Pseudoxanthobacter soli DSM 19599: one gene and its partners. The protein of the gene in region 1 interacts with the protein of each later gene in a pairwise test. Links are inferred from orthologs where the notes say so. Each region holds a gene or a part of one and is shown in the gene's direction. Other genes may lie near its edges.

What was found.
Region 2: the proteins of BUF17_RS09855 (region 1) and BUF17_RS19605 interact in binary tests that used the Escherichia coli proteins (3 or more experiments, as listed by UniProt). The link is inferred for Pseudoxanthobacter soli DSM 19599 from one-to-one orthologs.
Region 3: the proteins of BUF17_RS09855 (region 1) and grxD interact in binary tests that used the Escherichia coli proteins (3 or more experiments, as listed by UniProt). The link is inferred for Pseudoxanthobacter soli DSM 19599 from one-to-one orthologs.

What each region holds. Positions count from the first base shown.
Region 1 is NZ_FRXO01000003.1:511,495-521,521, forward strand. Bases 3,577-6,300 are described here. They hold BUF17_RS09855 (BolA family protein), read left to right. Parts: upstream 3,577-4,661; coding sequence 4,662-4,940; downstream 4,941-6,300. Other genes in these bases: BUF17_RS09850 (D-alanyl-D-alanine carboxypeptidase family protein), read right to left, coding at 3,577-4,464; BUF17_RS09860 (ABC-F family ATP-binding cassette domain-containing protein), read left to right, coding at 5,034-6,300. In the rest of the region: BUF17_RS09835 (cation diffusion facilitator family transporter), read left to right, coding at 64-954; BUF17_RS09840 (baeRF12 domain-containing protein), read right to left, coding at 1,014-1,472; BUF17_RS09845 (CobW family GTP-binding protein), read right to left, coding at 1,676-2,905; more of BUF17_RS09850, read right to left, coding at 2,911-3,576; more of BUF17_RS09860, read left to right, coding at 6,301-6,872; BUF17_RS09865 (DUF1178 family protein), read right to left, coding at 6,958-7,437; BUF17_RS09870 (carbon-nitrogen hydrolase family protein), read right to left, coding at 7,434-8,288; grxC (glutaredoxin 3), read right to left, coding at 8,326-8,583; BUF17_RS09880 (ComF family protein), read right to left, coding at 8,683-9,549; BUF17_RS09885 (methyltransferase domain-containing protein), read left to right, coding at 9,766-10,027. UniProt on the Escherichia coli protein: Transcriptional regulator that plays an important role in general stress response. Has many effects on cell morphology, cell growth and cell division. Acts by regulating the transcription of many genes, including dacA (PBP-5), dacC (PBP-6), ampC and mreB.
Region 2 is NZ_FRXO01000012.1:34,374-44,675, forward strand. What follows is about bases 3,251-6,249. They hold BUF17_RS19605 (ABC transporter permease), read left to right. Parts: upstream 3,251-4,139; coding sequence 4,140-5,360; downstream 5,361-6,249. Other genes in these bases: osmF (glycine betaine ABC transporter substrate-binding protein OsmF), read left to right, coding at 3,251-4,143; BUF17_RS19610 (ABC transporter ATP-binding protein), read left to right, coding at 5,357-6,249. Also shown: BUF17_RS19585 (mechanosensitive ion channel family protein), read left to right, coding at 1-1,217; BUF17_RS19590 (phosphate/phosphite/phosphonate ABC transporter substrate-binding protein), read left to right, coding at 1,264-2,097; BUF17_RS19595 (fatty acid desaturase), read right to left, coding at 2,152-3,066; more of osmF, read left to right, coding at 3,190-3,250; more of BUF17_RS19610, read left to right, coding at 6,250-6,313; BUF17_RS19615 (ABC transporter permease), read left to right, coding at 6,310-7,083; BUF17_RS19620 (Calx-beta domain-containing protein), read right to left, coding at 7,326-10,302.
Region 3 is NZ_FRXO01000001.1:1,378-9,727, reverse strand. The notes cover bases 1-2,845. They hold grxD (Grx4 family monothiol glutaredoxin), read left to right. Parts: upstream 1-1,177; coding sequence 1,178-1,513; downstream 1,514-2,845. Other genes in these bases: BUF17_RS00035 (O-antigen ligase family protein), read left to right, coding at 2,473-2,845; BUF17_RS00040 (sugar transferase), read right to left, coding at 1,662-2,240; BUF17_RS00050 (BolA family protein), read left to right, coding at 521-757; purL (phosphoribosylformylglycinamidine synthase subunit PurL), read left to right, coding at 1-452. In the rest of the region: more of BUF17_RS00035, read left to right, coding at 2,846-3,750; BUF17_RS00030 (polysaccharide biosynthesis protein), read left to right, coding at 3,983-6,040; BUF17_RS00025 (hypothetical protein), read left to right, coding at 6,389-6,586; BUF17_RS00020 (SAM-dependent methyltransferase), read right to left, coding at 6,659-7,972; BUF17_RS00015 (hypothetical protein), read left to right, coding at 8,328-8,350. UniProt on the Escherichia coli protein: Monothiol glutaredoxin involved in the biogenesis of iron-sulfur clusters.

The sequences.
Region 1 (10,027 bases):
GCACCCGGTGGGCCCCGGTGCATCCGTTTGCCCGGTTCATCGCGCCCGAAAGGATGCCTGCTCTTGCAAAGCACCCACAAGATCGCGCTCGGCAGCATTGTCGTCGGCGCCGTCGTGCTCGGCCTGAAATATCTGGCCTACGCGCTGACGGGCTCGGTGGCCCTGTACTCCGACGCGCTGGAAAGCATCGTCAACGTGGCGACGGCAATCGCCGCCTTTTTCGCCGTGCGCCTCAGCGCGGTGCCTCCGGACTCGAACCACCCCTACGGCCACAACAAGGCGGAATACCTGTCTTCCGTGCTCGTCGGCGCTTTGGTCATCGCGGCGGCCCTCGCGATCCTCCAGGCGGCCTATTTCGCCTTCCTCACGCCCCACAGGCTGGAACAGCCGAACCTCGGCCTTGCCGTCAACGTGGTTGCCTCCGTGATCAACGGCGTCTGGTGCTGGGTTCTCATCCGTTATGGCCGCCGGCTGCGGTCCCCGGCGCTGGTCGCGGACGGCCAGCACCTGTTCACGGACGTCATGTCCTCGGTCGGCGTGGTGGTGGGCGTCCTGCTTGCCGAAGCGACCGGCATTCCGCAGCTCGACCCCGCTCTCGCGGTGCTGGTCGCGCTCAACATCCTCTGGGCGGGCTGGAAGGTGATGCGGGAATCGATCGGCGGGCTCATGGACGAAGCCGCGCCGCCGGAGATGGTGAACCAGATCCGCACGCTGATCTCGACCCACGCGGAAGGCGCACTGGAAGCGCATGACGTGCGCTCCCGTCACGCGGGAAGCGTCACCTTCATCGACTTCCACCTCGTCGTGCCCGGCAGCATGACGGTGTCGGAATCCCACGCGATCTGCGACCGCATCGAGGATGCCCTCGAAGAGGCGATCCATGGCGCCCGCATCAGCATCCACGTCGAGCCCGAGGAGAAGGCGAAGCACACCGGCGGCGTGCCCGTGGTCTGAGACGGGAACGTCGGGCCGGGGCGGCCTTGCCAAGCGGCGGCCGTCAAAAGCGGCGGATGTCAGTGGTCCGCCGGCTGCGCGGCCAGATGCTTCTCGATGTCCCACACGGGCAGCTTGGTCAGGTCCTTGGCGATCTCGGCGACCACGGCCTCGCCAAGTGCCGACGTGCCCTGCCGAAGCACGGCGAGGGTCCGCGGCGCAGCCACCAGAACGACTTCCTTGCACTGGCCGTCGCGGTGCATCTCGTGCAGCGCCGCCATGATGTCGGCGGCGAAGGCCGCTTCGGCCCGGTCGTGCCAGTCGGCGCCCTCGACAGCGCTTCTCGCCGCGCCCACCGCCACGCGGCCCGGGCGATCTGTGCCCTGATCGTGGGTCGGCGGATTGTGCCCCGCCTCCAGAAGGCGCTCGACGCGCAGGTTCGGGAATTTCGCGTCGCCGGCATTGCGCAGGAACAGCGCCTTTTCGCCGTCGGCGACCACCACCAGGCAATTCGCGTTCAATGCAACGGTTCTGGTCATGTCGACCTCCCTTTTGCATTCAACTGAATACCCGCGATGGTCGTTGCACCTTGATCCGGATCACTTTCTCCGGGCGTGCCGGGGCGGCCCTTTTCAGCGCAATTTCCGATCGGAGGGCCTCGTCCGGTCGACAGGACATCGCTCCGGCGTCAGAGCTTTGAGCCTGTGCCGTCCAGATCGGTCCGGTCTGAACGGGATTTGCTCTACCCGCCGAACCGCATGCCGGGAATCGCGAGCGGATTGTCGGTGAGCGCCGCGGCGTCGGGCCGGTCCGGGGCGATGGCGCCGGTGAAGGCATCGAACAGGCCGCGGACGAACCCTTCCGGCAAGTCGCAGGTGATGAACACGATCCGCGTGCGGTGATCGTCGTCCGGCCAGGCGGGCAGCGATGCGGGCGGATGCATCACGTGCTGCACGGCATGGATCACCACCGGCCGGTCCGGCGTCTCCGCGACGTTCACGATGCCCTTCATCCTGAGCATTTTGGGGCCGTGGGCCGATCGCATCAGGTCGAGGAACATGTCGAGCACGGCCATCGGGACGGGCCGGTCCGTCGTCAGCGCGAACGAGCGGATGCGCTCGTCGTGACGCGAGACGTCGTGCGCATGATCGTGGTCATGATGACCGTGCCCATGATCATGCCCATGATCATGCCCGTGATGATGGTCGTGGCCGTGATCGTGATGGTGCCCGTGCTGCTGCGCGGTGGGGCCGTAGCGCTCGGCGGCCAGCCAGCGCGCGACATCCGGGCTTTTGGTGGCAGGATCGTAGAGCCCGCAATCGAGCAGGGTCGCCACCGTTGCCTCGCCTTTGTCGGCAAGCAGCACCCGCGCACCGGGATTGAGGGCCGCGAGCCGGGCGCGAAGCCCGCTCATGTCGAGGCCGCGTTCGCTGGCGAGCGCGGTCTTCGTCAGCACGATGCGGTCGGCCACCGCGACTTGCTTCACCGCTTCCATGTGATCGTCGAGCGTTCCGGCGCCGTTGACGGCATCGACGACGGTGATGACGCCGTCGATGCTGTAGCGCACGGAGAGATAGGGGTGCAGCAGCACCGCGTGCAGCACCGGCGCGGGATCGGCGAGCCCGGTTGTCTCGATCACCACCCGGTCGAGCCGCTCGATCCGGCCGTTGTCGAGGTCGCGCAGCAGCGTTTCGAGGGTGGAAACCAGCTCTCCGCGCACGGTGCAGCAGAGGCAGCCGTTGGAGAGTTCCACGATGCCGTCGGTGGCACGCGCGACCAGCATGTGGTCGATGCCGACCTCGCCGAACTCGTTGATGATGATCGCCGCGTGGCTGAGGGCGGGATCGGCGATCAGGCTGTTCAGCAGCGTCGTCTTGCCGGCGCCGAGGAAGCCCGTCAGCACGGTGACGGGAACGGGTGGACGGCGGCGCCCGGCATGGGGGGCGTCCGCAGGAGCGGAATTCGGGTCGATGTCGGTCACGGATTGGCCTGCGGGTTCATCATGGCCGGCGGCAGCAGGTTGAGCGGCACCGAGACGCCGGGTTCTGCCGCGGAGGGGATCGAGCCGGTCGCCGGGCGGATGCGCGCCGAGGGTGCCTGCCCGGGCTTCATCTCGGCCGCGTCCGCGCCGCCGATCAGGCTGTCGATGCTGGCGGCGTCGCTCGTCTGCATGTTGCTTGCGGTCGGGGCATTCCGGGCGGCTAGCTTGGCGGCCCGGGCCTGGGCGGCCTGTTCCTGCGCCGCCTGGCGCTGGGCTTCCTTCGCCGCCTTGGCTGCGGCGGCACGCGCGGCCTTGCTGTCCGGCGGTGGAGCCGCGGCGGCCGGCGCGTCGTCGCTCTCTTCGTCACCCCCGGCGATCGCCTGGTCCGGCTGGGAGCCGGGTGCGAGGCCGAGATAGACCGGCACCAGCGGGCGCATGTAGCGCGAGGTCGCCTCGAGATAGCTCTTCGGCGGTGCCGGCTCCGCGCCGCCGCCATCGGCGGGCGCGAACGCCAGCAGGGTTCCGCCCGACGGGTTGGTCAGCGAGACCAGATCCTGCTGCTCGTTGCCGCGGGGGCGCTTGCCGCCGCAGACCTCGGCGCGACGGTTCGCCGGCTGCTGGTGGCCGGGCGGGTTCGGGAACGCCGCCAGCGTGGGCGATTTCGGGCGCCGTCCGAACGCCTCGGTCAGGATGCGCGCCGCGAACTCGTCGCGTTCCTTGGTGTTGTATGCGCCGAGAACCACCGCAACCAGCGTGCGGCCGCCGCGGGTCGCTGTCGCCACCACGTTGAAGCCGGCATTGCAGATGAAGCCGGTCTTCATGCCGTCGCCGCCCTGGAAGCGCTCGACGAAGCGGTTGTGGGTGCGGATCACGGTGCCGCCGAGCTGCAGGCCGGTGATGCTGAACAGCGGCCTGTACTCGGGAAATTCCCGCAGGATGGTGACGGCGAGGATCGCCATGTCGCGGGCATTGGTGACCTGATCGTCGTCCGGCAGCCCGTTCGGGTTGCTGAAATGGGTGCGGGTCATGCCGAGGCGCCGCGCCTCGCGGTTCATCTCGTTGACGAAGGCCTGCTCCGAGCCGCCGCCGACCGCCTGCCCGATGGCGACCGCGATGTCGTTGGCCGACTTCACCAGCATCATCTTCATGGCGTTGTCGATCGTCAGCACCGTGCCGATCTTGAACCCCATCTTGCTCGGCGACTGGCGGGACGCTTCCGGTGTGATCACCACCGGGGAATTCGGGCTGATCCGTCCGGCCCGGATGGCGCGGAAGGTGACATAGGCGGTCATCAGCTTGGTGATGGAGGCCGGATACCAAGGCTGGAACGGATTGCCGTCGGAAACGACCACACCATTGCCGGCATCGACGACGATATAGGAGCCGATATCGGCCCGCGCAGCGGAGGCGTCGGCGAGCGCCAGCACCGCGGTGAGCACCGCCACGATAGCGCCGCCGGCCCGCGGGCGCAGCATGGACACGGCCGCGACGAGGCAGGCGAGGATCCGGAATCCGGGAACGGAGAACGTCGGGGCGCGAAGGTCGGTCAAAAGGCTCCCCCTCCGGTTCGGACGCCAGGCTTCGCCGGACCCATCCCGGCGATACGCATCCGGTTCGCGCGGCGCCGACAGTGCGCCGCGAGCGCCGCCAGAAGCGGCAGCCAGTGTGACGGTGGAGCGGATGTGATAACCCATCGCGGCCGGGTTGGCAAAAGGCCGGGCGAATTCGCCGCAGCATGGAGGAACGCATGAACGTCAGGCAGACCATCGCGGCGAAACTCGCCGCTGCCTTCGAGCCCGCCGAACTCGATGTGATCGACGAATCCCATCTCCATGCCGGTCACGCCGGGCATCGGCCGGGCGGCGAAACCCATTTCCGGGTGCGCATCGTCGCCGAGGCCTTCGCCGGCCGCTCGCGGCTCGAACGTCACCGCCTCGTCAACGCGCTTCTCGCCGACGAACTCGCCGGGCCGGTCCATGCGCTCGCCATCGTCGCCGACGCGCCGGCGAAGGGATCGGAAGGCTGAGAGCGGGAAAGCGGCGCGCGCCGCTGCGGGGTGCCGGCCCGGCCGCGCCGTCGGGGAATTGACATCCCGCCGCGCGTGGGCTCCAACGGCGCCATGGCATCACCACCCCTGCTCTTTCTCAAGGACATCCGTCTCACCTTCGGCGGCACGCCCGTGCTCGAGGGTGCCGAGCTCGTCGTCGGCGAAGGCGACCGCATCTCGCTGGTCGGCCGCAACGGCTCGGGCAAGTCGACGCTTCTGAAGATCGCCGCGGGACTGGTGGAGGCGGACGGTGGCGACCGCTTCGTCCAGCCGGGATCCACGGTGCGCTACCTGCCGCAGGAGCCCTCCTTTGCCGGCTTCGCGACGACGCTCGCCTATGTGGAGGCCGGCCTCGGACCCGGCGACGACCCTTATCGCGCCCGCCGGCTCCTCGAGGATCTCGGGCTGACCGGCGAGGAAAACCCGTCGACGCTGTCGGGCGGCGAGGCGCGGCGCACGGCGCTCGCCCGGGTGCTCGCGCCGGAACCGGACATCCTCCTGCTCGACGAGCCGACCAACCATCTCGACCTGCCCGCGATCGAATGGCTGGAATCCGAGCTCGCCGGAATGCGCTCGGCCATCGTGCTGATCTCCCACGACCGGCGCTTCCTGGAAAAGCTGTCGCGCGCCACCGTCTGGCTCGACCGCGGCGTCACGCGGCGGATGGAGCGCGGCTTTTCCCATTTCGAGGCGTGGCGCGACGAGGTGTTCGCGGAGGAAGAACGCGACCGCCACAAGCTCGACCGCAAGATCGCGATGGAAGAGGACTGGGTGCGCTACGGCGTCACCGCCCGGCGCAAGCGCAACCAGCGCCGCATGGGCCTGCTGCGCGAGATGCGCGAGCAGCGCCGCACCGCCCGCCGGGCGACAGGCGACGTCAAGCTCGCGGCGAGCGAGGCGGAGGTGTCCGGCAAGCTCGTCATCGAGGCGGTGCATGTCGCCAAGGCCTTCGGCGGCCCGCCGGTGGTGCGCGACTTTTCCGCCCGCATCCAGCGCGGCGACCGCATCGGCATCGTCGGCCCGAACGGTGCCGGCAAGACCACGCTGATCAACATGCTCACCGGTGCGCTCGCGCCCGATTCCGGGACGGTGCGCCTCGGCGCCAACCTGCAGATGGTGACGCTCGACCAGCGGCGCGAGAGCCTCGATCCGACCGTGACGCTGAAGGACGCGCTCACCGACGGCCGCAGCGACACCATCATGGTCGGCAACGAGCCGCGCCACGTCGTCAGCTACATGAAGGACTTCCTGTTCTCGCCCGAGCAGGCGCGCACGCCCATCGGCGTCCTGTCCGGCGGCGAGCGTGGTCGCCTGATGCTGGCACGCGCGCTGGCGCGTCCGGCGAACCTTCTCGTGCTCGACGAGCCCACCAACGATCTCGACCTGGAGACGCTGGATCTCCTGGAGGAACTGCTCGCCGACCACGCGGGCACCGTGCTGCTCATCAGCCACGACCGCGACTTCATCGACCGTGTCGTGACCTCGGTGATCGCCTACGAGGGCGAAGGCAACTGGGTGGAATATGCCGGCGGCTATTCCGACATGGTGGCCCAGCGCGGCCATGGCGTCGGCGCCAAGTCGCGGGCGGATGGGGCGCGGGCGGACGCCGCGCCGGCGGCGAGGGCAGCAAAGCAGGACAGCGCGAAGACCGACACTCCGAAGGCGGAACCGAAACGCAAGCTGTCCTTCAAGGACAAGCACGCCCTCGAAACCCTGCCGAAAACGATGGCGAAGCTCGAAACCGACATCGCCACGTTCGAGAAGAAGCTCGCTGAACCCGGCCTGTTCGCCCGCGACCGGTCGGGGTTCGAGACCGCCGCCGCCAAGCTCAGGGCCGCGCAGGAAGCCCTCGCCGAGGCTGAGGAGGAATGGCTGCGGCTCGAACTTCTGAAGGAAGAGATCGGCGGCTGAGGCCTGAAGCGCCTTCCGGCCGGACGGGAAACACACGGGCGCAAGGAAACCGGTCGCACGTCCGCCGGGCGGGCCTTCCCGGGCGTCAGTTGGCGTCTTCCGGCAGCAGCGGCAGCGGATGGATCTCGACCCCCTCCTCCTGCAGCGCCTTCACGTCCGAAGGGCTCGCCTCGCCATAGATGCCGCGCGCGTCCGTCTCGCCGTAGTGGATCTTGCGCGCCTCTTCGGCGAAGCGGTCGCCGACATAATCGGCGGTCTGTTCGACCTGCCGGCGTACGGCCCGCATCATCTCCACGAGCGCCGCCGCGCGGGGATCGGCCATCGCCACGGCGGCGGTGGGAGCGGCGGCACCAAGGGACGGCTCCGGCGCATCGGCGACATCGGCCGGCCGGCGCTCGGTGCGGGTTGCGATGGCAGGGGCCATCAGCCCGCGGCGCACGTCGGTGGAGCCGCAGGCCGGGCAGGACACCAGCCCACGGGCGGCCTGGCCTTCGAAATCCTCGGAAGAGCGGAACCAGCCGTCGAACGTGTGCTCTGCGGAGCAGACGAGGGAGTAGTGGATCAAGATGCCGTCCTCAGCGCGTCTTCCGGCGCCCGAGGTTCGCGGAAGGCGCGGTCGTTCTTCAGCGCGGGAATGCGGCCACGGGCGGCCTCAACCTCGGCCGGGTCGATCTCCGCAATCACGATGCCGGGCTCGGTGCCGGCTTCGGCAAGCACCCGGCCCCACGGATCGATGATCAGGGAGTGGCCGTAGGTCTCGCGGCCATCCTCGTGGGTGCCGCCCTGGGCGGCCGCGACGAGATAGGAGCCGGTCTCGATCGCGCGGGCGCGGGTCAGCACGTGCCAGTGCGCTTCGCCCGTCTGCCGCGTGAACGCCGCCGGCGTGGTGATCAGCCCGGCGCCGGCCTTCGCCTCGGCGCGGAACAGGTGCGCGAAGCGCATGTCGTAGCAGATCGCCATGCCCATCCGCATGTCCGGCAGGTCCGCCACCACGGCTTCCGTGCCCGGCCGGTAGGTCGCCGATTCCCGCCAGCTCTCGCCGTTGGCGAGATCGACGTCGAACATGTGGATCTTGTCGTAGCGCGCGCGGATGGCGCCGTCAGGGCCGATCAGGAAGCCGCGGTTGGCAACGCCGCCGTCGGGAAGGCGGATCGCGAGCGAGCCGATGTGCAGGTGGATGCCGAGTTCCCGGGCGAGCGCGCGGAAGCGGGCGAGGGAGGGATCGCCCGCCTCGTCCGCGATCTTGGCCTGCAGGGCCTCGCGGCTGCGCTCCAGCAGGTTCGTCATCTCGGGCGTCTGAATGTAGAGCGCGCCGTTGCCGGCCGCCTCACGGATCAGCGTCTCGGCCGCGGCGATGTTGGCCGCGACATCGCGACCGGACCGCATCTGCACGCATGCCGCCTTGAAAATCGCCATCGGTCGGTTCCGTCCGGATGTGTTGAGGGGGCCGCCGTCAGGCCGCGGTCAGCAGCGCATCGAGCTTGCCGGCGCGGTCCAGCGCATGCAGGTCGTCGCAGCCGCCGACAGGCTTGCCGTCGATCAGGATCTGCGGGAACGTCACGCCGCCGGAGCGCGCCGTCATTTCCGCCTTCAGGGCCGGATCGCCCGTCGCGTCGATCTCGTGGAAGGCCACGCCCTTTGAGGTGAGCAGCCGCTTCGCCGCGGAGCAATAGCCGCAGCCCTGACGGGTGTAGATGACGACATCAGCCATGATGTTTCCGCTCCATCGAAACGGGCCGGACCGGGGGAAGGCGTTTGCCCTTCGGGACCCGCGCCACCTTCGTCCAACCTGATTCCCTTCGCAATCCCGTCATATGGGGTTTGCCTCCCCCTTCACAACCCGGGCGAACACGAGGATGTCGACATGGCGCGCGCCGGCCCGCCGGAGCGCGCGGGTCGCCGCCTCCACCGTCGCGCCGGAGGTCAGCACGTCGTCGACGAGCACCACCCGCCGGCCCGACACGCGCGCCTTGGCCGCAGCCGGCACCGCGAACGCGCCGCGCACGTTGAGCGCGCGGGCGCCAAGGTCGAGCCCGACCTGACGGGCCGTGGCGCGGATGCGGGCGAGCGCGAACGGATCGGACGCGATCCCCGACAGCCGGGACACGTGGTCGGCCAGCACGGCGGCCTGGTTGAAGCGGCGGCGCCACAGCCGGCTGCGATGCAGCGGAACCGGCACGATCAGGTCGGCCTCGCTCAGGATTTCACGTCCCGCGCGGGCCATCAGCCGCCCCATCAGCCGCGCAGCCTCCTGCCGGTCGCGATATTTCAGCCCGTGGACGAGCGGCCGGGACGCGTCGTCGAACAGCACCGCGGCTCGCGCCCTGTCGTAGCCCGGCGGGTCTGCGATCGCCTCGGCCGACAGCACGCCGGGACCGAGATCGAACGCGAACGGAATCCCCAGAACCTCGCAGAACGGGCGTTCGATGAACTGCATCGCCGACCAGCAACGGACGCACAGGCTGTCCGGGTCCGCGACGCGCCGGCGGCAGGCCAGGCAGCACGGCGGCAGGGCCAGATCGATGACGGCACGGCCGGCGGCGGAAACACCGCGGGCGCAGCCGCGCATCAGGGCACGCGGCGACCAAGGCCGGACGGCCGAACCATCGCCGGTCTCCAGTCCGTCGTCGGCAACGAGCGTCGCCGTTGATATAGCGGGCAGCCAGGGCGTCTCCATCCGCGCGCCTCCGCGAAAACGGCATCAGCTTCGGGCCTCTGCGCCCACCATGCAACGGCCGCTGGACGAAAAGTGCTGTCATGCATCCGGAGGCATGCGGCCGCGTCCGTGGCGCCCCATATGAGACTCCGATCCGAAGGCGCCGCTTGTGGCTTACCGGCCCCCGGCGCTATCACGGGCTCGTTCGCCGCCGACCGGGCGGCTGTGGAGGGCGTTTTGGCCGACACACCGATCATCTTCGACCGCGCCCTGATCGCGCGTCGCCGCAAGGCCGCGCACGCGCGCGGTGGCGTGCCGGATTTCCTCGTCGCCTCGGCGGTCTCCGATCTCGATCTCCGGCTGGCGGCGGTCAACCGCCGGTTCGAGACGGTGCTCGACCTCGGCTCGGGCGGGCTTGCGGCGGAGGCGCTGCGGGCGTCCGGCAAGGCCGGCCGGATCGTCGTCGCGGACGTGCTCGCCGCCGGTCCCGGCGCCGACG
Region 2 (10,302 bases), on another replicon or contig:
TGTTCACCGCCGAGAGCATCGAGAACCTCCCGGACTATTATTCCATCATCATTCACAGGCCCCGCGTTCAGCCGGGCCTCTACAACAGCTTCCATCAGGAACAGATCAACTTCACAGGCCCGTTCATCCCCGACCGGTGGGTCAGGCAGATTCCGAAGCCGCTCCAGCAGACTTTCCTGGACACGCCGATCTGGAAAGAGATCGTGATCGTGGCCGCGATCCTGCTGGTGCTGTTCCTGATGATCGGCTGGACGCGCTTCGCTCACCGCATGGCAAAAGACGCCGGCCATGTCGGGCGTCTGGCCTGGCATCTGGCGGTGCCGCTGATGCTCCTGTTCCTCTACACGCTCTACCAGAGGATGGTGGCCATCCAGATCAACCTCTTCGGCGACTTCGCCGCCGGCGAGAGCATCCTCAGCGCGGTCGTTTCCTATGCCGCGGCGGCCTGGGCGGCATGGATCGCCTGCTTCCTGGTGGTGGAGGCGGTGATCGCGTCGCCCAGCATCCCCGACAACAGCTACGACGCGCATCTGCTGCGCCTCGCGGCCCGGCTCGCGGCGGTGCTGTCGTCCGGCACCATCCTCATCTACGGCGCGAACGACATCGGCATCCCGGCACTCGGTCTCGTCGCCGGCCTCGGCGTCGGCGGCTTCGCCCTCGCGCTCGCCTCGCAGTCCACCATCGAGAACCTGTTCGGCGGCCTTTCGATCTTCGCGGACCGTCCCTTCCGGGTCGGCGATTTCATCCATTATGGCGGCGGCTCGGGCTCGGTCGAAACGATCGGACCACGTTCGAGCCGCATCCGCGCGCCGGACGGCTCCCTCATCACGGTGCCGAACAGCGACCTCGCCAAGATGCACATCACCAATTCGTCGATGCGCAACAAGTGCCTGTTCCTGCATACCCTCAACCTGCGCTGCGATGTCTCGCCCGACATCATAAGAACGTTGCTCCACGACCTTCAGGCCCTTGTCGACGGCGAGGATGCATTGGAAAAGTCGCCGGGAATGCCACGCGTGACTCTCACGGCCATCGGGCCGCTCGCGCTCCAGGTGGAAATCCGCGGCTATGTGCTGATGTCGGACTACGGTGCGTTCCTGAAAATCCAGCAGGCCCTCATCCTGGCCATACTCGAACGGGTCGAGGCGGCTGGAGACATTCTTGCCGTTCCGGCTCTGCAGCTTTCGTCCGAAGCAGCCGGGAGAAAGGCGGGCTAGCTCGCTGGGGGTGCCCCCGATTTACGCCGCAGCCGGAGAGGTGCCGATGGACGCTGTTCCGCCGCCTATCGTGGGCGATACCGTAACCCTCGGCATGTACGACCTGCCCATGTTGCGGGAGGCGAACGATCGTCTGTGGGCCTATCTCCGCGACCGCCTCGTCGCGAGGGGTTGGCGAGGGGTGCCGGAGCTGATCGACCGCTCGCGTGCCATCGACGACGCGCTCGCCGACCCGGGCCTCGTGCTCGGTCACACCTGCGGCTATCCCCTGCGCACGCGTTTCGCCGGCCGGCTCCGCGTCGTGGCGACGCCGGACTATCGCGGGCCTTACGCATCCGGCGGCCGCCATTGCAGCGTCGTCGTGGTGCGGCACGACGATCCGGCGGCGGATCTCGCCGCCCTGTATGGCCGCGTCGCCGCGGTCAACGGCTTCGACAGCAACACCGGCATGAACCTTCTGCGTGCGGCCGTCGCGCCGCTCGCCGGGGGGCAGGCCTTCTTCGGCGGCGTGCTCGAAACCGGCGCCCATGTGGCGAGCCTCGCCGCCGTTGCCGACGGCATGGCGGACGTGGCCGCCATCGATGGCGTGACGTTCGACCTCGTCGCCCGCCACACGCCGGACGATGTCGCCGGCGTCCGCGTGCTCACCCGCACCGCCGACAGCCCGAACCTGCCGTTGGTCACCCGGATGGGTGCGCCGGACGCGCTCGTGGCCGCATTGCGTGCCGCGCTCGATGAGGCCGCCCGCGCGCCCGAGCTGGCCGCGGCCCGCGAGGCGTTGGGCCTCGCCGGCTTCCTCGTCCTGCCGGACGAGGCCTATGACCGCGTGCTGGAACTGGAACGCGCGGCGGCGGCGGCCGGCTATCCGCGGCTGGCCTGAAGCCGTCGCCTTTCGCAGGCTGGAAACCTCTCCGTCTGCCGCGGCCGCCCCGCGCTACATCACGCGCGGATGGCGCGGATCGTCGTGGCCGCGCACCAGGAAGCGGCGGATGATGTCGCCGTAGCCGCGATAGACGAGGCCGCCATTGTAGGCGATCAGCTCCTCACGCTCGGCGCGATAGAGCGCCGGCAACCGGTACCACGGCACCAGCGGCTTCAGGTGGTGCAGCACGTGCAGGTTGTTGTTGAGATAGAGCAGGCCGAGCAGCCCGCCGTTCTCCACGATCGCCGTGCGTTCCTCGTGCCGTTCGGCGAAGCGGTGCTCCGCGAACGAGCGCAGCCGGGTCAGTGCCGCGCCCGAATAGACGAAAGCGAGGAGATAGATCCAGGCCGGCATGCCGCAGACGGCCACGGCCCACACCAGAACCAGCGCCACGCCGAAACCATGACGCACCCAGATGCGTTGAGCCTTTCGATTCCCGGCGAGGCACGTCCGGGCCTCCGAAACCAGGAATCCCCCGATCATGATCAGCGGCCCGATGATCAGGCGCCCGAGCAGCGTCATGTTGAACCGCAGCAGCCATTGCCAGGGCCTGCCGAGCCGGTCCCAGCGGGCACCGGCGAGATATGCCGATTCCGGATCCTCGATCGGGTCCGTCAGGAACTCGTCGCGATGATGGCGCAGGTGCGTGACGCGATAGACCGCATAGGGCAGCCACAGCGACAGCGGCGGCCAGCCGAGAGCGTCGTTTACCCGCCGGCTGCGGGTCGGATGGCCGTGCATCACCTCATGCTGCAGGGAACCCTGCCAGGCGACCAGCCATCCTCCCGCAAGGCAGAGCACCGGAAGCGGCACCTCGGCCCAGAACCACGTCAGGGCCAGCCAGCCGCCATAGATGAGGGCGGCGAGCCCCACCGTCGGCCATTCGACGGCGGAAAAGCGGTCGGAAACGGATCGGATGCGTGCCATGGTATGGAAAACCGGAATGAAGGCGATCCAGGAAAACTAAGTCCACTTTATCTATAGACAATTCATGTTATGTCTAGCCCCACACGCGGTTGCAGCCGCGCATGGCTCCACGGGAGGACGAATATGCCGGCAGGTTTTCGACGCATCGTTTCCAGCCTGACACTCGGGCTGGGTCTCGGACTGGCCCTCGCAACGACCATGACGGGCGGCGCCACCCCTGCTGCTGCCGCCGGCACGCCGATCACGGTCGGTTCCAAGATCGACACCGAGGGGGCGATCCTCGGCAACATCATCGCGCTTCTCCTTGAGAAGAACGGCTTCGACGTCACCGAAAAAATCTCCCTCGGCCCGACCAAGATCGTCCGCACCGCCCTGATCGCAGGTGAGATCGATATCTATCCTGAATATACCGGAAATGCCGGCTTCTTCTTCAACCAGGATGCCGATCAGGCGTGGAAGAAGGCCGATACCGCCTACCAGAAGGCCAAGGAGCTCGATGCGGCCAACAATCTGGTCTGGCTCCAGCCCGCGCCGGCCAACAATACGTGGGCAATCGCCGTGCGCGGCGACGTCGCCAAGGAGAATCACCTCGTCACGCTCGATGACTTCGCCAAGTGGGTCAACGACGGCGGCAAGGTGAAGCTCGCGGGTTCGGCCGAGTTCGTGGAGAGCCCGGCCGCGCTGCCGGCGTTCCAGGCGGCCTACGGCTTCAAGCTCGGCTCCGACCAGTTGCTCGTGCTGTCGGGCGGCGACACGGCGGCCACCATCAAGGCGGCGGCCGAGGGCACCTCCGGCGTCAACACGGCGATGGTCTACGGCACCGATGGCGGTATCGCCGCGCTCGATCTCAAGGTTCTCCAGGATCCGAAGGGCGTGCAGGCGGTGTACGAGCCGGCGCCCGTGGTGCGCAAGGCGGTGCTCGACAAGTCCCCCGAGATCGCCACCATCCTCGATCCGGCCTTCGCGACGCTCACTCTCGAGACGCTGCAGGGCCTGAACGCCAAGGTGCAGATCGAGGGTCAGGATGCCCGCACCGTCGCGAAGGACTACCTGACCGAAAAGGGCTTCCTGAAATGAGCCTGGCTGGGGAGGGCGCGCTCGCCGCCGCGCCCGCCGCCAGCCGATCGGACGAGCCGCCGCGTGCCAATCCCCTGCTGGTGCTCATCGTCGCGGGCATGGCCCTCGCGGTGATCGCGGGCGGGTTCGTCACGGTCGCGCCGAACCGCATCCTCAGCGGCAAGCCGGTTTCGCTCTGGCTGGCCGTCGAGCCGCAATGGAGCCTGATGCTCGCGACTCTTGCGGTCGCGCTCGGCGGCCTCGCCTTCGGCCGCCGCACGGCAGCCGTCGATGGCATGGTGGCGGCTCTCGCCGCCGCGCTCCTCGTCGGCGTGCTCGCCGCCGCCGGACACGCCGCCGCCCTCGTGACGGAGGCGAGCGGCACCATGGCGCGCACCTCGTTCGGTCTCTCGTTCTGGGTCGTTCTTGCCGGCGCGGCTTTCGCGCTGACCGATGCCGTCGGCCGCGCGGCGCCCAATCCCCTCGTGCAGTTCCTCATCGCCGCCGCCGTCCTGGCCGTTGTCGCCGTGCTGGCCTCGTTCGGGATCTTCGACCAGCTGTCCCTCGTCCGCGAGTTCTTCACCCGCCGCGCCATGTTCTTTGCCGAAGTCGGCACTCACGTCGCGCTGGTGCTCGGTGCCCTCGTCGTCACCTTGCCGGCCGGGGCGGCGCTCGGCGCCTTCGCATTCTCCCGGCGTCGCGCGGCATCCGCCGTGTTCGGCGGCCTCAACCTCGTGCAGACCATTCCGTCCATCGCGCTGTTCGGCCTGCTCATCGGGCCGCTCACCGCGCTCGCCGCCGCCTTCCCGCTGTTGAAGGCACTCGGCATTGGCGGCATCGGCGCCGCGCCCGCCATCATCGCGCTGTCGCTCTACGGTCTATTGCCCGTCGCCCGCGGCGTGTTCGTCGGGCTCGAGTCCGTACCTGTCGCCGCGGTCGAGGCCGCCCGCGGCATGGGCATGACGGAGCGGCAGATTCTGTGGCAGGTCGCCGTGCCGCTGGCGCTGCCGGTTCTGCTGACGGCATTGCGGCTCGTCGTCATCCAGCTCATCGGCCTCACAGTGGTCGCCGCGCTGATCGGTGCCGGGGGGCTAGGCGCCTTCATCTTCCTTGGGCTCGGACAGACCGCGACCGACCTCATTCTGCTCGGGGCGCTCTCCTCGATCGGGCTCGCGCTCGTCGCCGATCTCGCCCTGCGCACCGTCGGCGGCCTCACGGCAAGCGGAGGTCGGCCATGATCGTGCTCGATCGTCTCGTCAAGCGTTTCGGCGACACCAAGGTGATCGACGGGGTGTCGCTGACCGTGCCGGACGGCGCGGTATGCGCGCTCGTCGGCGTTTCCGGCTCGGGCAAGTCGACCACGCTCCGGCTGATCAACCGCATGATCGAGCCAGACGGCGGCACGGTGCGCATCGGCGGCGTCGACGTGGCGACGGTGCCGCTCGTCACGCTGCGCCGGCGCATCGGCTATGTGATCCAGTCCATTGGTCTCTTTCCGCACTGGACCATTGCCCGCAACGTCGCCACCGTTCCCCATCTCCTGAACTGGCCGAAGGCGCGCATCGACGAGCGCGTCGATGAGCTGCTCGATCTCGTCGGCCTCGATCCGGCGCTCTATCGCGACCGCCGGCCTCACGAACTCTCCGGCGGTCAGCAGCAGCGCGTCGGAGTCGCCCGCGCGCTCGCCGCCGATCCCGACGTGCTCCTGATGGACGAGCCGTTCGGCGCGCTCGATCCCGTGACCCGCGACGGCCTTCAGGCGGCGCTTGCCGACATCCAGCACCGCACCGGCAAGACTATCGTGATCGTCACTCACGATATCGACGAGGCGATCCGCCTCGCCTCGATGATCGCGATCCTCGACAAGGGCCGCGTCATCCAGCACGGCAGCCCGCGCGACATCCTGACCCGGCCGGCCAATGCGTTCGTCTCGGCCTTCGTCGGCGGGCCGCGCCTGGGACTGCGGCTGCTGCAGGTCGGCACGGTCGGCGAGCGGGCCGCATTCGACGCCGCTGCCGCAGAGGCGTTCGCGCGCGAGACCGCATCGGCGGTGGAGCCGATCGACGCCGCCGCGAGCCTCGATCAGGCGGTGGCGCGCATGGTGGCGAGCGGCACGACGCGGCTGCCGGTGGTCGATGGCGCCGCTGGGCGTCATGGCATCCTGGAGTTCGCCGCTGTGGTGCGGCCATGAATACGGCGGCGTCCGTCGCCCATGCTTCGCCCGCGGCGGCTCTGCGGCGCCTCGCCGGCCGGCCCGCCGCCTGGTTCGCGCTCGCCTTCGTCGTGGCCGTGTTCGCCATGCCGCTTGCCGCGCCGTGGTTCCATGCCCTGTTTCCGGAACTCGCGCGACCGGTCTACAGTCGCGCGAGCTTCCTTGAACTCACCCTGTCCCATGCCGGACTGGTCGGGCTTGCGAGCCTGATCGTCGTTGTGGCCGGCGCCTCGGTCGGGATCTTCGTGACGCGGCCCGCCGGCCGCGATTTCGCCGGGCCGCTCGATACTCTGACCGCCGTCGGCCAGACCTTCCCGCCGACCGCGGTGCTGGCGCTTGCTGTGCCGCTCATGGGCTATGGCGGCGCACCGACCGTCGTCGCGCTCGTCGCCTATGGCATCCTGCCGGTGGTGGGCGCCACGATCGCGGGCCTCCAGGGCGTTCCCGCATCCGCGCGGGACGCGGCGGACGGCATGGGCTTCTCGCCGCTCGGGCGGCTCCTCAAGGTCGAGCTGCCGCTCGCTGCACCGGTGCTGATCTCCGGCATCCGCACCTCGGTCATCATCAATATCGGCACCGCGACCATCGGCTCCACCGTCGGCGCCCTCACGCTGGGCTCGCCGATCATCGAGGGCCTTTCGGGTTCGAACCCCGCTTATGTCATCCAGGGTGCCATCCTGGTCGGTCTGTTTGCCGTCACAACGGATCTCGTGTTCGACGAGATCGAGCGCGCCCTGCGCGGCCGATAGGGCCGCGCCGCGAACGGGTGTTGGGGCGGAACCGTCCGTCATGGGGCCGTCTTGGGACGGTTCCGCCGGGATCGCGACCGGGGCTCTTGGGGGGAGCCGACCGCGATCCTTCTGTTCGGCCGGTCTGGAGCCTGTCCTTGTCGACTGGATGTCTTCATCCGGTCGGAAAGCGCTCCGAGGCGGCCGCTGTTGCGAATTCGAAGAGGAAGACGGCGGGTCGTGTTCCGGCCCGCCGCGCCGATTCACGAGAAGAAGTCGATCTCCTGCGGGTTTCCGGCCCCGGTGCCGGTGAAGCCGAAGCTGATTTCGCCGTCGGCCGCGATGTCGCCGTTCCAGGCGGCATTGCGGATCACGTAGGTGTCGTCGTCGTGCGACACGATCTCGGCGTTCCAGATGTTGGTGATCTCGTACGGCATTTCGATCTCGATCTGCCAGCCGTGGACGGCCGCCGTACCGTTGTTCTCGACGGTGACGGAGCCGTTGAAGCCGCTGTTCCAGGAATCGACCAGATCGAACGACATCGCGAGCGCATCGTCGCCGAGCCCGGGATTGTCGCTCCCGCCGCTGCCGCCGTCCCCGCCGGTCGGAGGCGTCACGCCACCGTCGTCGTCCGCGATGGTGGCCTGTCCCGTGCCGCGGGCGATGGTGGCACCGGCGGCGTTGTCGAGCACCACGGAGAACATCTCGTCCGTCTCCCCGACCGTATCGGGCGTGATCTGGACGGCGATGGTCTTGGTGGTCTCGCCGGGATCGAACGTCACCGTGCCGGCGATGGCATGGAAGTCCGATGCATCGGCGGTGCCGGGAACGGTGTGGAAATCGACCGAGACGGCTTCGGCCGAGGCCTCCGACAGCGACACGGTGAACACCGCATAGAGCGCCGGCGCCGCCTCGCCGCCATCGTCGCCGCCGACCACATCGGTGTCGAAGTCGAACATGATCGGGTCGAGATAGGCGAGTTTCTGATTGTTGACCGTGGTCCAGTCGCTGTTGAGGATGCCGCCGGTATCGCCCGAATTCGGGTTCCAGGACCAGAAGGTCCACGAGATGCCCTGGTCGCCGGCCGGGATGTCCTTCACGCCGTCATTGTTGAAGTCGCCGGACATGTAGGCCGTGATGGCATCGAGCCACGGCGCGTCCTTCGGATCCGTCAGGTTGGTGCCGAACTCGCCCACATAGACCGGCGCGATGCCCTCCCGGTAGATGTAGCCCCACATCTCGTCGAACTTCGCCGGCAGATCCTCGGCGAAATCGCTGCCCTGGAACCACGGCTGGGCATAGACCGAGTTCGGATAGTCGTGGGCGGAATAGACCAGCTTGTTGTTGACATCGAGCTCGATGGGGTGGTCGCGAACGCCCATCAGATTGCCGCCCCACCAGTAGTTCTCGCCCTGGTAGGTGCCGATGCCCTCGACGAAGATCAGCCAGTTCGGGTTGACGTCGCCGATGGCGTTGCCGGCTTCCGTCGCTGCGCGGGCCCAGTCGTTGACGCCGCCGTCTCCCCAGGTGCCGTTGTACGGCTCGTTGTGGAGATCCGCGCCGATCACGGTCGGATCGTCGGCATAGCGCTCGGCCAGCATCTGCCAGTCGGAAATCCACGACGCCTCGGAATGCTGGCTGTCATACCAGAGGCCGTTGCCCGACGTGCCGGCGCCGGAGTCGCTGCGGTGATGGTCGAGGATGATCTTGATCCCGATCTCGCCGGCATAGTCGACGATCTTGTCCATGATCTGGAGGGCACTCAGGCCCTGGAGGTCCGGATTCTTGGAAAAGTCGATGCCGTTCGGTGTGGCCGTGGAGTGCAGCATCTCGCTGGAGAACGGCAGCCGGATGGTGTTGAAGCCGAGCTCCACCATCTGGTCCATCATGTCCTTGTACCCGCGCGTCCAGAGACCGTGCGGCGCGAGATTGCTCGATTCGAAGCCGAACCAGTTGACGCCCGCGATCTGCACCGAATTGCCGTCGGCGTCGACGATCTGGTTGCCGGCGGTCGAAAGCCAGCCGCCCGCCGCGGCACCGCCCTGCGGATCGCCCTCGGTCACGGTGACATCGTCGATCGAGAGCGAGGGAAGCGTCCCGGTGGGCGGCGCGTCGTCATTGACGATGGTACCCGTCGCCGTGCCGGTGGCGATGGTGGCACCACTCGGAGCGGAGAGCACGACGCTGAAGGTCTCGTTCGGCTCCACGACACCGTCGCCGATCGCCGTGACGTGGATCTCCTTCGTGGTCTCTCCCGGCGCGAAGGTGATCGTGCCGCTCTGGGCGACGTAGTCGGAGCCAGCGATCGCCGTGCCGTTGGCGGTCGTATATGCGACCGTCACCGGCGTGGTCGAGGCGGCCGAGAGCGTGACGACGAACATGCCGTGGCCTGGTTCGCCAGCATCGCCTTCGCCGAAACTCGCGCCCGCGATGGAGACAGTCGGGAGCGGGGCCGCCACATCGTCGTTGACGATGGTACCGACGGCGGAGCCGTCGGCAATCGTGGCGCCGCTCGGCGAGGAGAGAGTCAGGTTCAGCGTCTCGTTGCCTTCGACGACCGTGTCGCCGTTGACCTCGATGTGAACGACCTTGGAGGTTTCGCCCGGGGCGAACGTCAGCGTGCCGGTCAAGGCCTTGTAGTCCGACCCGGCGGTCGCCGTGCCGTTCCCCGTGGCGTAGCCGACCGTAACGGGTGTCGTGGAGGCCGCCGACAGCGTCACGGTGAACATCAGGTGCGTCGTGCCGCTGTTGCCTTCGGAGACCGAGGCGTCCGCCACCGACAGCGCCGGCAGCACCGGTTCAGGCTCGCCACCGCCGCTCCCGACCGGGGCGCCATTGACGAGGAAGCCTGCCGCGGCCGTTCCGCCGGAACCCGGCGTCGCCTGGAAGCCGAACGATGTCGAGCTGCTGGCCGCGATCGATCCGTTCCAGGCCGCATTGCCGATGACGTAGTGGTTGCCGACGTGGCTGACGATCACCGCGTTCCAGATATTGGTGATCGTGAAGCTCGCATCGAACGCCACCGTCCAGCCGTTCATGGCGGCGCTGCCCGCGCCGACTGCCATGTTGGCGACGAAGCCCGATCCCCAGTTGTCGGCGACGGTGTAGTCGACCGACGTGCCGCCGGCCGGCGGTGTGGCGGTGTCGTCGTTGACGATGGTGCCGACGCCGGTTCCGTCCGCGATGGTGGCGCCGCTCGGCGAAGAGAGCGTCAGGTTCAGCGTCTCATTGCCTTCCACG
Region 3 (8,350 bases), on another replicon or contig:
ATCTCGGCCAGTCGATCTATCTGCGCGATATCGTCGGGCGGACGGACGGCGCGCCGCCGCCGGTCGATCTCGCCATCGAGAAGCGCAACGGCGACTTCGTCCGCAGCCTGATCCTTGCCGGCAAGGTGACCGCGAGCCACGACATTTCCGACGGCGGCCTCGCCATCGCGCTCGCCGAAATGGCGATGGCCGGCAAGCGCGGCGCCACGGTTTCGGTGCCCGGACCGGCGCATGTCGCGCTGTTCGCCGAGGATCAGGCGCGCTACGTGCTGGCGGTGCGCGAGGCGGATCTCGCCGGCATCGAGGCCTCGGCGGCGAAGGCCGGCGTGCCCGTCGCGGTGCTCGGCCGCACCGGCGGCGACACGCTCACGATCTCGGGCGCGGCGTCTCTGTCCGTTGCAAAACTCACCGCACGGCACGAAGATTGGTTCCCGCGCTACATGGCGGGCTGAGCGGCGAACGATCGATGGCAGGCTGAACGGCCGCGCCGCAAGGCGCAGCCGGAGAGGATTGAAGACCGATGGCGATGGATGCCCGCGAAATCGAGGCGCTGATCCGAGCGGCCCTGCCGGACGCGCAGATCGAGATCCGCGATCTTGCCGGCGACGGCGATCACTATGCCGCGGTCGTGGTGTCGGCGGCGTTCCGCGGCAAGAGCCGCGTGCAGCAGCACCAGATGGTGTATGAGGCGCTGAAGGGCTCCATGGGCGGCCAGCTTCACGCGCTTGCGCTGCAAACATCCGCGCCTGAGGCTTGAACAGCGCCCACCGCGCGATCACTTAAGCTTGTGACGGCCGTCGCTTGTCATGCCGGCTTGGGTGCGGGCGCCTCTCGACGCCCGTATCTGCAATGGACGACACCAACAGACCACGACACGGCGCGGCCGCGGCCCGCAGCGATGCGGCAGACGCGACCGCCGTTCAGAGGGACGACCGCCGTTCAGAGGAATGTGTCTGAACGAACGACGCCTGCGGACGGTCCTGCTCGACACCGGGCCGTTTCGCGGCGATTGTGGCTCAAGCGTTGTTTCACCCGGGCGAACGCCGGAGGGCGGAACGGGCTGGAGCTTCCGATAACCGGGGACCGCGAACCGACCGGCCGCATCCGTCGGATCGTGGGACGCCCGGGAGCCTGATGAGCCGGTACGCGCCGGATGCCTTCGGACAGGAAAGACGACATGACCGCGATCAACGACTTCATCGATTCGGAAGTGAAGGGCACCGACGTGGTGCTGTTCATGAAGGGCACCCCCACCTTCCCGCAGTGCGGCTTCTCCGGCCAGGTGGTGCAGATCCTCGATTATCTCGGCGTGCCCTACAAGGGCATCAACGTGCTGGAATCGGCCGAGCTGCGTCAGGGCATCAAGGACTATTCCAACTGGCCGACCATTCCCCAGCTCTACGTGAAGGGCGAGTTCGTCGGCGGTTGCGATATCGTGCGCGAGATGTTCCAGGCCGGCGAACTGCAGGACCTGATGAAGGACCGCGGCGTGGCGGTGCACGACGCGGCCTGAGGCCGCCCGACTTCGCAGCACTTCAACGGCGCCTGCCTGCCGGATCAGCGATCCCGGCCGGCGGGCGCGTGTGTTTCCGCGCGGCTCCCCGGCCCCGTTGCCGGAGCGGCGTCGCGGCGCGATCAGCGCTCTTCAGGCGGCTTCGCGATCAGCGCCCTTCAGGCGGCTTGCGGCGCCCACGCGCGGCGTCGCCCTGCCCGCCGCCCCGCGCCGTCGCAAGGATGATCGCGAGATCGCCGAGGAAGCTGCGGGTTTCGAGATATTCCGCGTCGACCACCGCGAGGCGCTCGGGCACGGACATGTCGATGTCGCGGATCTGCGCGAGGCCGGTGATTCCAGGCCGGAGCCGGTAGACGCCGCGACGGCGGCGCGCCTCGATCAGCTCCTTCTGGCTCGGCAGGCACGGGCGCGGGCCGACGAGGCTCATCTCCCCGGTGATGACGTTCCAGAGCTGCGGCAGTTCGTCGAGCTTGGTGCGGCGCAGGAAATGGCCGAGGCCGGTGATGGCGGCCGTACCGACATGGTGGGACGCCACGTTCGGGGTGTCGATCTTCATCGTTCTGAGCTTGTAGCAGCGGAACGGCTTCTCGCCGCGCCCGACCCGCGTCTGCACGAACAGCGGATTGCCCGGCGAATCGAGGCGGATCAGCACGAGGCACACCGCCAGCACCGGAAGAAGCACCACGAAGCCGGCCGCCGAGGCGAGGAGATCGAAAGCCCGTTTCAAGTTTGTCCCAGCCCTAGCAAGTTTGTCCCCGGTCCCGTTGCCGCCGTCCCGGATCGCGCCACGTTTTGGTGATTAACGCTGCGGATGCGCGAGACAAAGCCGTTTTCACCCGATATGTCCCGGGCGGGGTTCCGCCCGCAGCCGGCCCGGCCGCCCGCCGGCAACGAGGGACGTGCGATGTGAGCGGCCCGCCCGGACCATGCGGCCTCTGTTTCCCACGAAAGCCACCGCGATGCCACACCCTGCCGGCGCTGTCGCGCACCGCCCCCGCGACCCGTTCACGATCATCGTCTACGCGACGATCTTCGGCGTCGCGGCGGTGCCGCTGCATCCCTTCTGGCTCGCGACCTATCTGGCGTGGACACTGGCCGGTGCCTGGGCGCTCTCAACCGATTCCGGACTGAGGACCGCCATCTTCCGCGACGCCACGCTGCGGCGGATGGCCCTGATCTTCGCCTTCATGGCGGTCTGGATGGCGGTCGGCGTCGTCGGGCGAGGCCAGTTCGCCTCCGGGCGCACGTGGTCGGCGACATGGAACATCGTGCCGGTGTTCCTGTTCGCGGTGACGGTGATCGCGGCGACGCGGCGGGACGCGGGGCTGGCGCGGGCGCTGCCGCTGGTCGCGGGCGTGCTGGTCGCGCTCGGCGCGCTGGAGGCCATCGTCGGCCGCATCTTCATCGAGCACGATCTGTGGGTGTTGTTTCCGCGGCTGCGGCTCTACGGGACGGGCGACAACCCGGTTCCCTCCGCCGCCATCCTGGCATTCGGCTCGGCCGCGGCGGCGGTCGCCGTCTTCGCCGGCCGCGGTGGCTTGCGCCTGCTGGCGCTTGCCGCGCTCGCCCTCAACCTCGCCGGGCTGTTCCTGACCTATAGCCGTGGCCCGTGGATGGCGTTCCTGCTGAGCACGCTCATCGCGCTGGTGCTGTGGCGGCTGCCGGTCGGGCGGCTGCGCATCGCCGTGGCAGCAGTGATGATCGCCGGCGCCATCGCGATTCCCATCGGCCTCGTCGTCGCCGAACCCTATCTCGACCAGACCGGCTGCAGCGACCGGCTGCAGGAGGAGAACACGCTGACGGCAAGCGCGACGGACCTCTGCCGCACGTCGCACCGGCTGAGCATCTGGCGGGTCGTCGGCACCGAGATCGCGGCGCACCCGCTGTTCGGGGCCGGACCGGGAACGCTGGTGAAGCATCCGTTCGGCCAGCATCCCCACAACGGCTATCTGTCGATGGCGTTCTATTACGGCATTCCCTGCGCGCTCGCCTACATCGCGCTGATCCTGAACGCCCTCCATGCCTGCCTGACGCGGCCAGCCACGCCACTGCGGATGATGTCGCTGTGGGTGATCGTGTTCGCGACGGTGTTCATGGCGACCGATCTCGCCAATCCGGTTTCGTTCATCAATTCGGTCTATCTTTATCTCTGGTTGCCGCTGGCGCTCGCCGTCGGCTGGCCGCGCGAGGAGATGCCGGACGGCCCACCGGGGATGCCGCGGCGTTCGCCTGCGTGAAGAAGGGGCGCTAATATGCGCGCCGATATGATAGTTTCGAGATCAGGCGGCCACGGATCGAGCGCCGCGCCGGCCGCGATCGCGCCCGGAACCGCCTGCGCCGAACCGGGACGATGGAAGTGACGCAAAGCCCGATGCCGCCCGCGCCGACAGCGCCGCCCTGCCCCGCCCGCGCTGCGTGCGGCAGGCACCATGCTGCGCCGGCCGCGGCCGCCCGGAACGCACGGTCGTGATGAAGACGTTGTGGGACCGCCTCCACCGCCGGCTCTACGAGGTGCCGCGCCTGACGCGCCGGCTCTCGTTCGCGGCGATCGACGCGCTGCTGGCGCCGATCGCGCTGTGGTGCGCCTATGGACTTCGCCTCGCCGATTTCTGGGAATGGTGGATCCTGACGCCGGGCCTGCCGGTGTTCGCCGTCGCCCCGTTCGTGGCGGTGGCGCTGTTCTGGTGGAGCGGCGTCTACCGCATTCTGGTGCGCTCCTCCGACCGCACCGCCGCCTTCATCATCGCGCGCGGCGTGGTTGGGCTCGTGATCGGGCTCTATGTGCTCGCCTATCTCGCGCCGCACCTGATGGTGCCGCGTTCGGTGCCGGTGATCTTCGGCATTCTCTATTTCCTGATGACGTGGGGCAGCCGGCTCGCCGGGCAGTCCTATTTCTTCTGGCTGACCCGCCGGCTGCACGACCTGGAGCCGGTGATCGTCTACGGCGCCGGACGGGCCGGACTGCAACTCCACATGGCGCTCGATGCCGGCCGCGAATACGAAGTGGTGGCGTTCGTCGACGACGACCATACGCTGCAGGGCACGCACATCAGCGGGCGGCGGGTCTATCCGCCGGGCGAACTGCAGGCGCTGATCGACCGCCACGGCGTCAAGCGGCTGCTGCTCGCCATGCCCTCGATCCCGCTTCGGCGCCGGCAGGCGCTGGTGAAGCGGCTGTCCGACCTCGACGTGATGGTGCAGACGGTGCCATCCACGCCGGAGCTTCTGACCGGCATGGCGCGGATCGACGCGCTTCGGCCGGTGACGCCCGAGGATCTGCTGGAGCGGGCGAGTGTCGATCCCCACATCGACCTGCTGTCGCCCTCGATCCGCGGCAAGGCGGTGATGGTGACGGGCGCGGGCGGCTCGATCGGCTCGCAGCTCTGCCGCCAGATCGTCGCGCTCGGGCCGCGCCTGATCGTGCTCTACGAGATCAGCGAATTCGCGCTCTATTCCATCGACGAGGAACTGCGCGACATCGCGCTCGCGGTCGCCGAGCGGGACGACATGGCGGTGCCGGCAATCTATCCCGTGCTCGGCAATGTCTGCGACGGCAAGCGCGTCGGCGAGGTGATCGAGGCGTTCGGCATCGAGACCGTCTATCACGCCGCCGCCTACAAGCACGTGCCCCTGGTGGAGCAGAACGTGCTCGGCGGCCTTGCCAACAACGTGCTCGGCACCGACGCCGTGGTACGGGAGGCAATGCGCCATGGCGTCGAGCGGTTCACGCTGGTCTCGACCGACAAGGCGGTGCGCCCGACCAACGTGATGGGCGCGACCAAGCGGTGGGCGGAACTCGTCTGCCAGGACGCGCAGACCCGCTCCACCGGCACCGTGTTCTCCATGGTGCGGTTCGGCAACGTGCTCGGCTCGTCCGGCTCGGTGGTGCCGCTGTTCGAGCGGCAGATCAAGCGCGGTGGCCCGGTGACGGTGACGCATCCCGACGTCACCCGCTTCTTCATGACGATCCCGGAAGCCGCCCAGCTCGTGGTGCAGGCGGGCGCGATGGCGAGCGGCGGCGAGGTTTTCCTGCTCGACATGGGCGAGCCGGTGCGCATCGACGATCTCGCCCGGCGGATGATCGAGCTGCACGGCCTCAAGGTGCGCGACGCGGCGACGCCCGACGGCGATGTCGACATCGTCTATACCGGCCTCAGGCCGGGCGAGAAGCTCTATGAGGAACTGCTGATCGGCGACAATCCGATGCCGACCCAGCATCCGAAGATCATGCGCAGCCGCGAGAACGGCGTCGACGCGGCGGAACTCGCCGACCTGCTCGCGGGCCTGCGCGCCGCGGTCGAGAACACCGACGTGGCGGCCGCCATCGGCCTGCTCTGCCGCGCCGTGCCGGAATACCGGCCGATCGCGGCGACCGTCGACATCGTCGCCACCCACCGGCCGGCGACGGACGGCAAGGCTGGCGAGCGCGCGGACAAGGCCACGAGCGGCACGGGCGTGGGAGGAGGTACGGGCGTGGCGGAGATCAACGTCGTCCCGGTCTCGTTCGCACCGGCGCAGCGCCGCTAGAGTGCGGCCCGTTCAGATCGAACAGATCTGGACAACAGGGATATCCGCCCGGTCGTCCTGCCCTTTCCTTCTGCGCTGTCCTCCTGCCCTGCCCTCCTGCCCCGCCTCCCCGGACGGGGCCGCCATGGCCCGCGGCCCTTGCGGCGCATCAAGGCGCCGACGGCGCGATGAGGCTTGATGGAGGTGAAGCGCGCGGGAGATCTCCGGCTGGCGCGGTGCCGCTTACGGCAGATGCGGCGGTCTGCGATGGCAGCCGCGAGGGCGCGGAGCGGGCCGGAACCGGGATTTCGGGCGCGCGTTGATAGGGTGGGCAGGCATGCCGCCATGCCCGATGCAGGAGGCCCGACGATGGTTTTCCATGAACCCGGCACAGCCGGCCCGCGCGACACCGGAACGACGCCGGAGACGCCGACGGAACAGGCGCATCCGGCGGGACCTCACGCCAAGCCACACCTGACCAATCCGATGTCGACGCCCGGCTCGGGAATGCTCCCGGACGTCTCTTCCGACGACGAGCGCAAGGACGTCGATCCGGCGGGCGGCTGAGCCCGTGCTCGTCCCAACGAGTTTTGTGAACGGCCCGCCGGTGCGCGGGCCGTCGTTGTTTTTGAGCCGTTGTTACCGGTAGAGATCGGCGCGGGTCGGCGGCAGGCCGGACAGGCCCTTGGCGCGGCGCGAGCCCAGCGTCTGGAAGATGCCGATGGTGCCGCGCTCGAACCCGAGCGAGACGCCGGCGAGATAGAGCAGCCACAGCCGCGTCTTCGCCTCGCCCACCTCCGCGATCGCCCTGTCGCGATTGGCATAGAGCCGTTCGCACCAGAGCTTGGTGGTGCGGGCATAATGCTCCCGCCAGCCTTCCACGTCGTGGATCTCGAAGCCGTGCCGTTCGATGGCGGACACGGAGTGGCCGATATGGTCGAGCTCGCTGCCGGGGAAGATGTAGTTCACGATGGCGGCGTATTCCGGCCGCTTCTTGCGGAAGGCCTCTTCGGTCTTCTTGGCGGGCCGGGTGATAGCGTGGTTGAGCAGCAGGCCGCGCGGACGCAGCAGCTCGCGCATCTTGGTGAAATAGGCGGTCTGGTTGTCTAGCCCGACATGCTCGAACATGCCGATGGACGCGATCTTGTCGAACGTGCCCTCGACGGCGCGATAGTCCTTCAGCTCGACGTGCACCTTGCCCTGCAGGCCGAGGCGCGCGATCTTTTCCTGCACGAAATCATATTGCGCCTGGGACAGCGTCACGCCGTGGGCATCGACGCCGTAGTTGCGCGCGGCGTGGCAGACGAGCCCGCCCCAGCCGCAGCCGATATCGAGGAACTTTTCGCCCGGCTTCAGCCGCAGCTTGCGGCAGATCATGTCGAGCTTGGCGATCTGCGCTTCCTCGATGCCGGCATCCCAGCGCGGGAAATAGGCGCAGGAATATTGCATCTCCGGATCGAGGAAGAGGCCGTAGAACGCGTTCGACAGGTCGTAGTGGAACTGCACGAGGGCCTTGTTGTCGCGCCCCTGCTCGTCGCGGGCGGCCTGATCGCCCTGATAGGCATGGCCGGCGGCAGGCGCCGACGCCTCCTTGGTGGAGGCGAACAGGAACGGCAGCAGCGAGCGCAGCAGCAGCCACTTGTTGAGGCGCTTGACGAGCCCCTTCGAGCCGATCTCACCCCGGCGCGCGGCAACGTCGAGCAGCGTGCCGCCGACGATGTCGATGTCGCCCGCCGCCATCAGCTCCACCAGCGTGGTGAGGCGCCGGCCGCGCAGCAGGCGGGTGATCGCCACCGGCGTGCGGATCACGAAGCCGAGATCGCCCCTGGCATTCGGCCCGAGCGGAATGGTCTCGCCATTCCACAGCGTCACCACCAGGTCGGCCCGCAGCTCGCCCGCGATGTGGTTGATCGCGGTCCGCGCCGCCTTCAGCAGCCTGTCGTCCTTCGTCACGCGCGTGCATCTCCCGAATCGGCATCGACGGCGCCTGACGGCGCCCCGAAATTTGCGCGCACGTTAAGCGAGGCGCTCGCCGGATGCCAGATGTCGCGTCGCAATCGACCGGCCGGGCCGCGGCGGCGCGCCCGTGCGGCTTTGTCGCAGGCGGCCGTGGCCCACGGAACGCCCGGCAAAGCATCGATCGGCACATTTTTCTCGATCGCGTCGACGCTTCCGTAACGGGCTCCGGCTAAAACAGGCTTGGGTACAGCGCCGAACCGGGGGGCGCGCATTCAAAGCGCTCGCCGACCCGATCGGTCTGGCTGGCTAATCGGGCGGACGCCCGGCGTACAATGCAGGTGTTGTGACAATGGTCGAGCAGACCCTCTATCT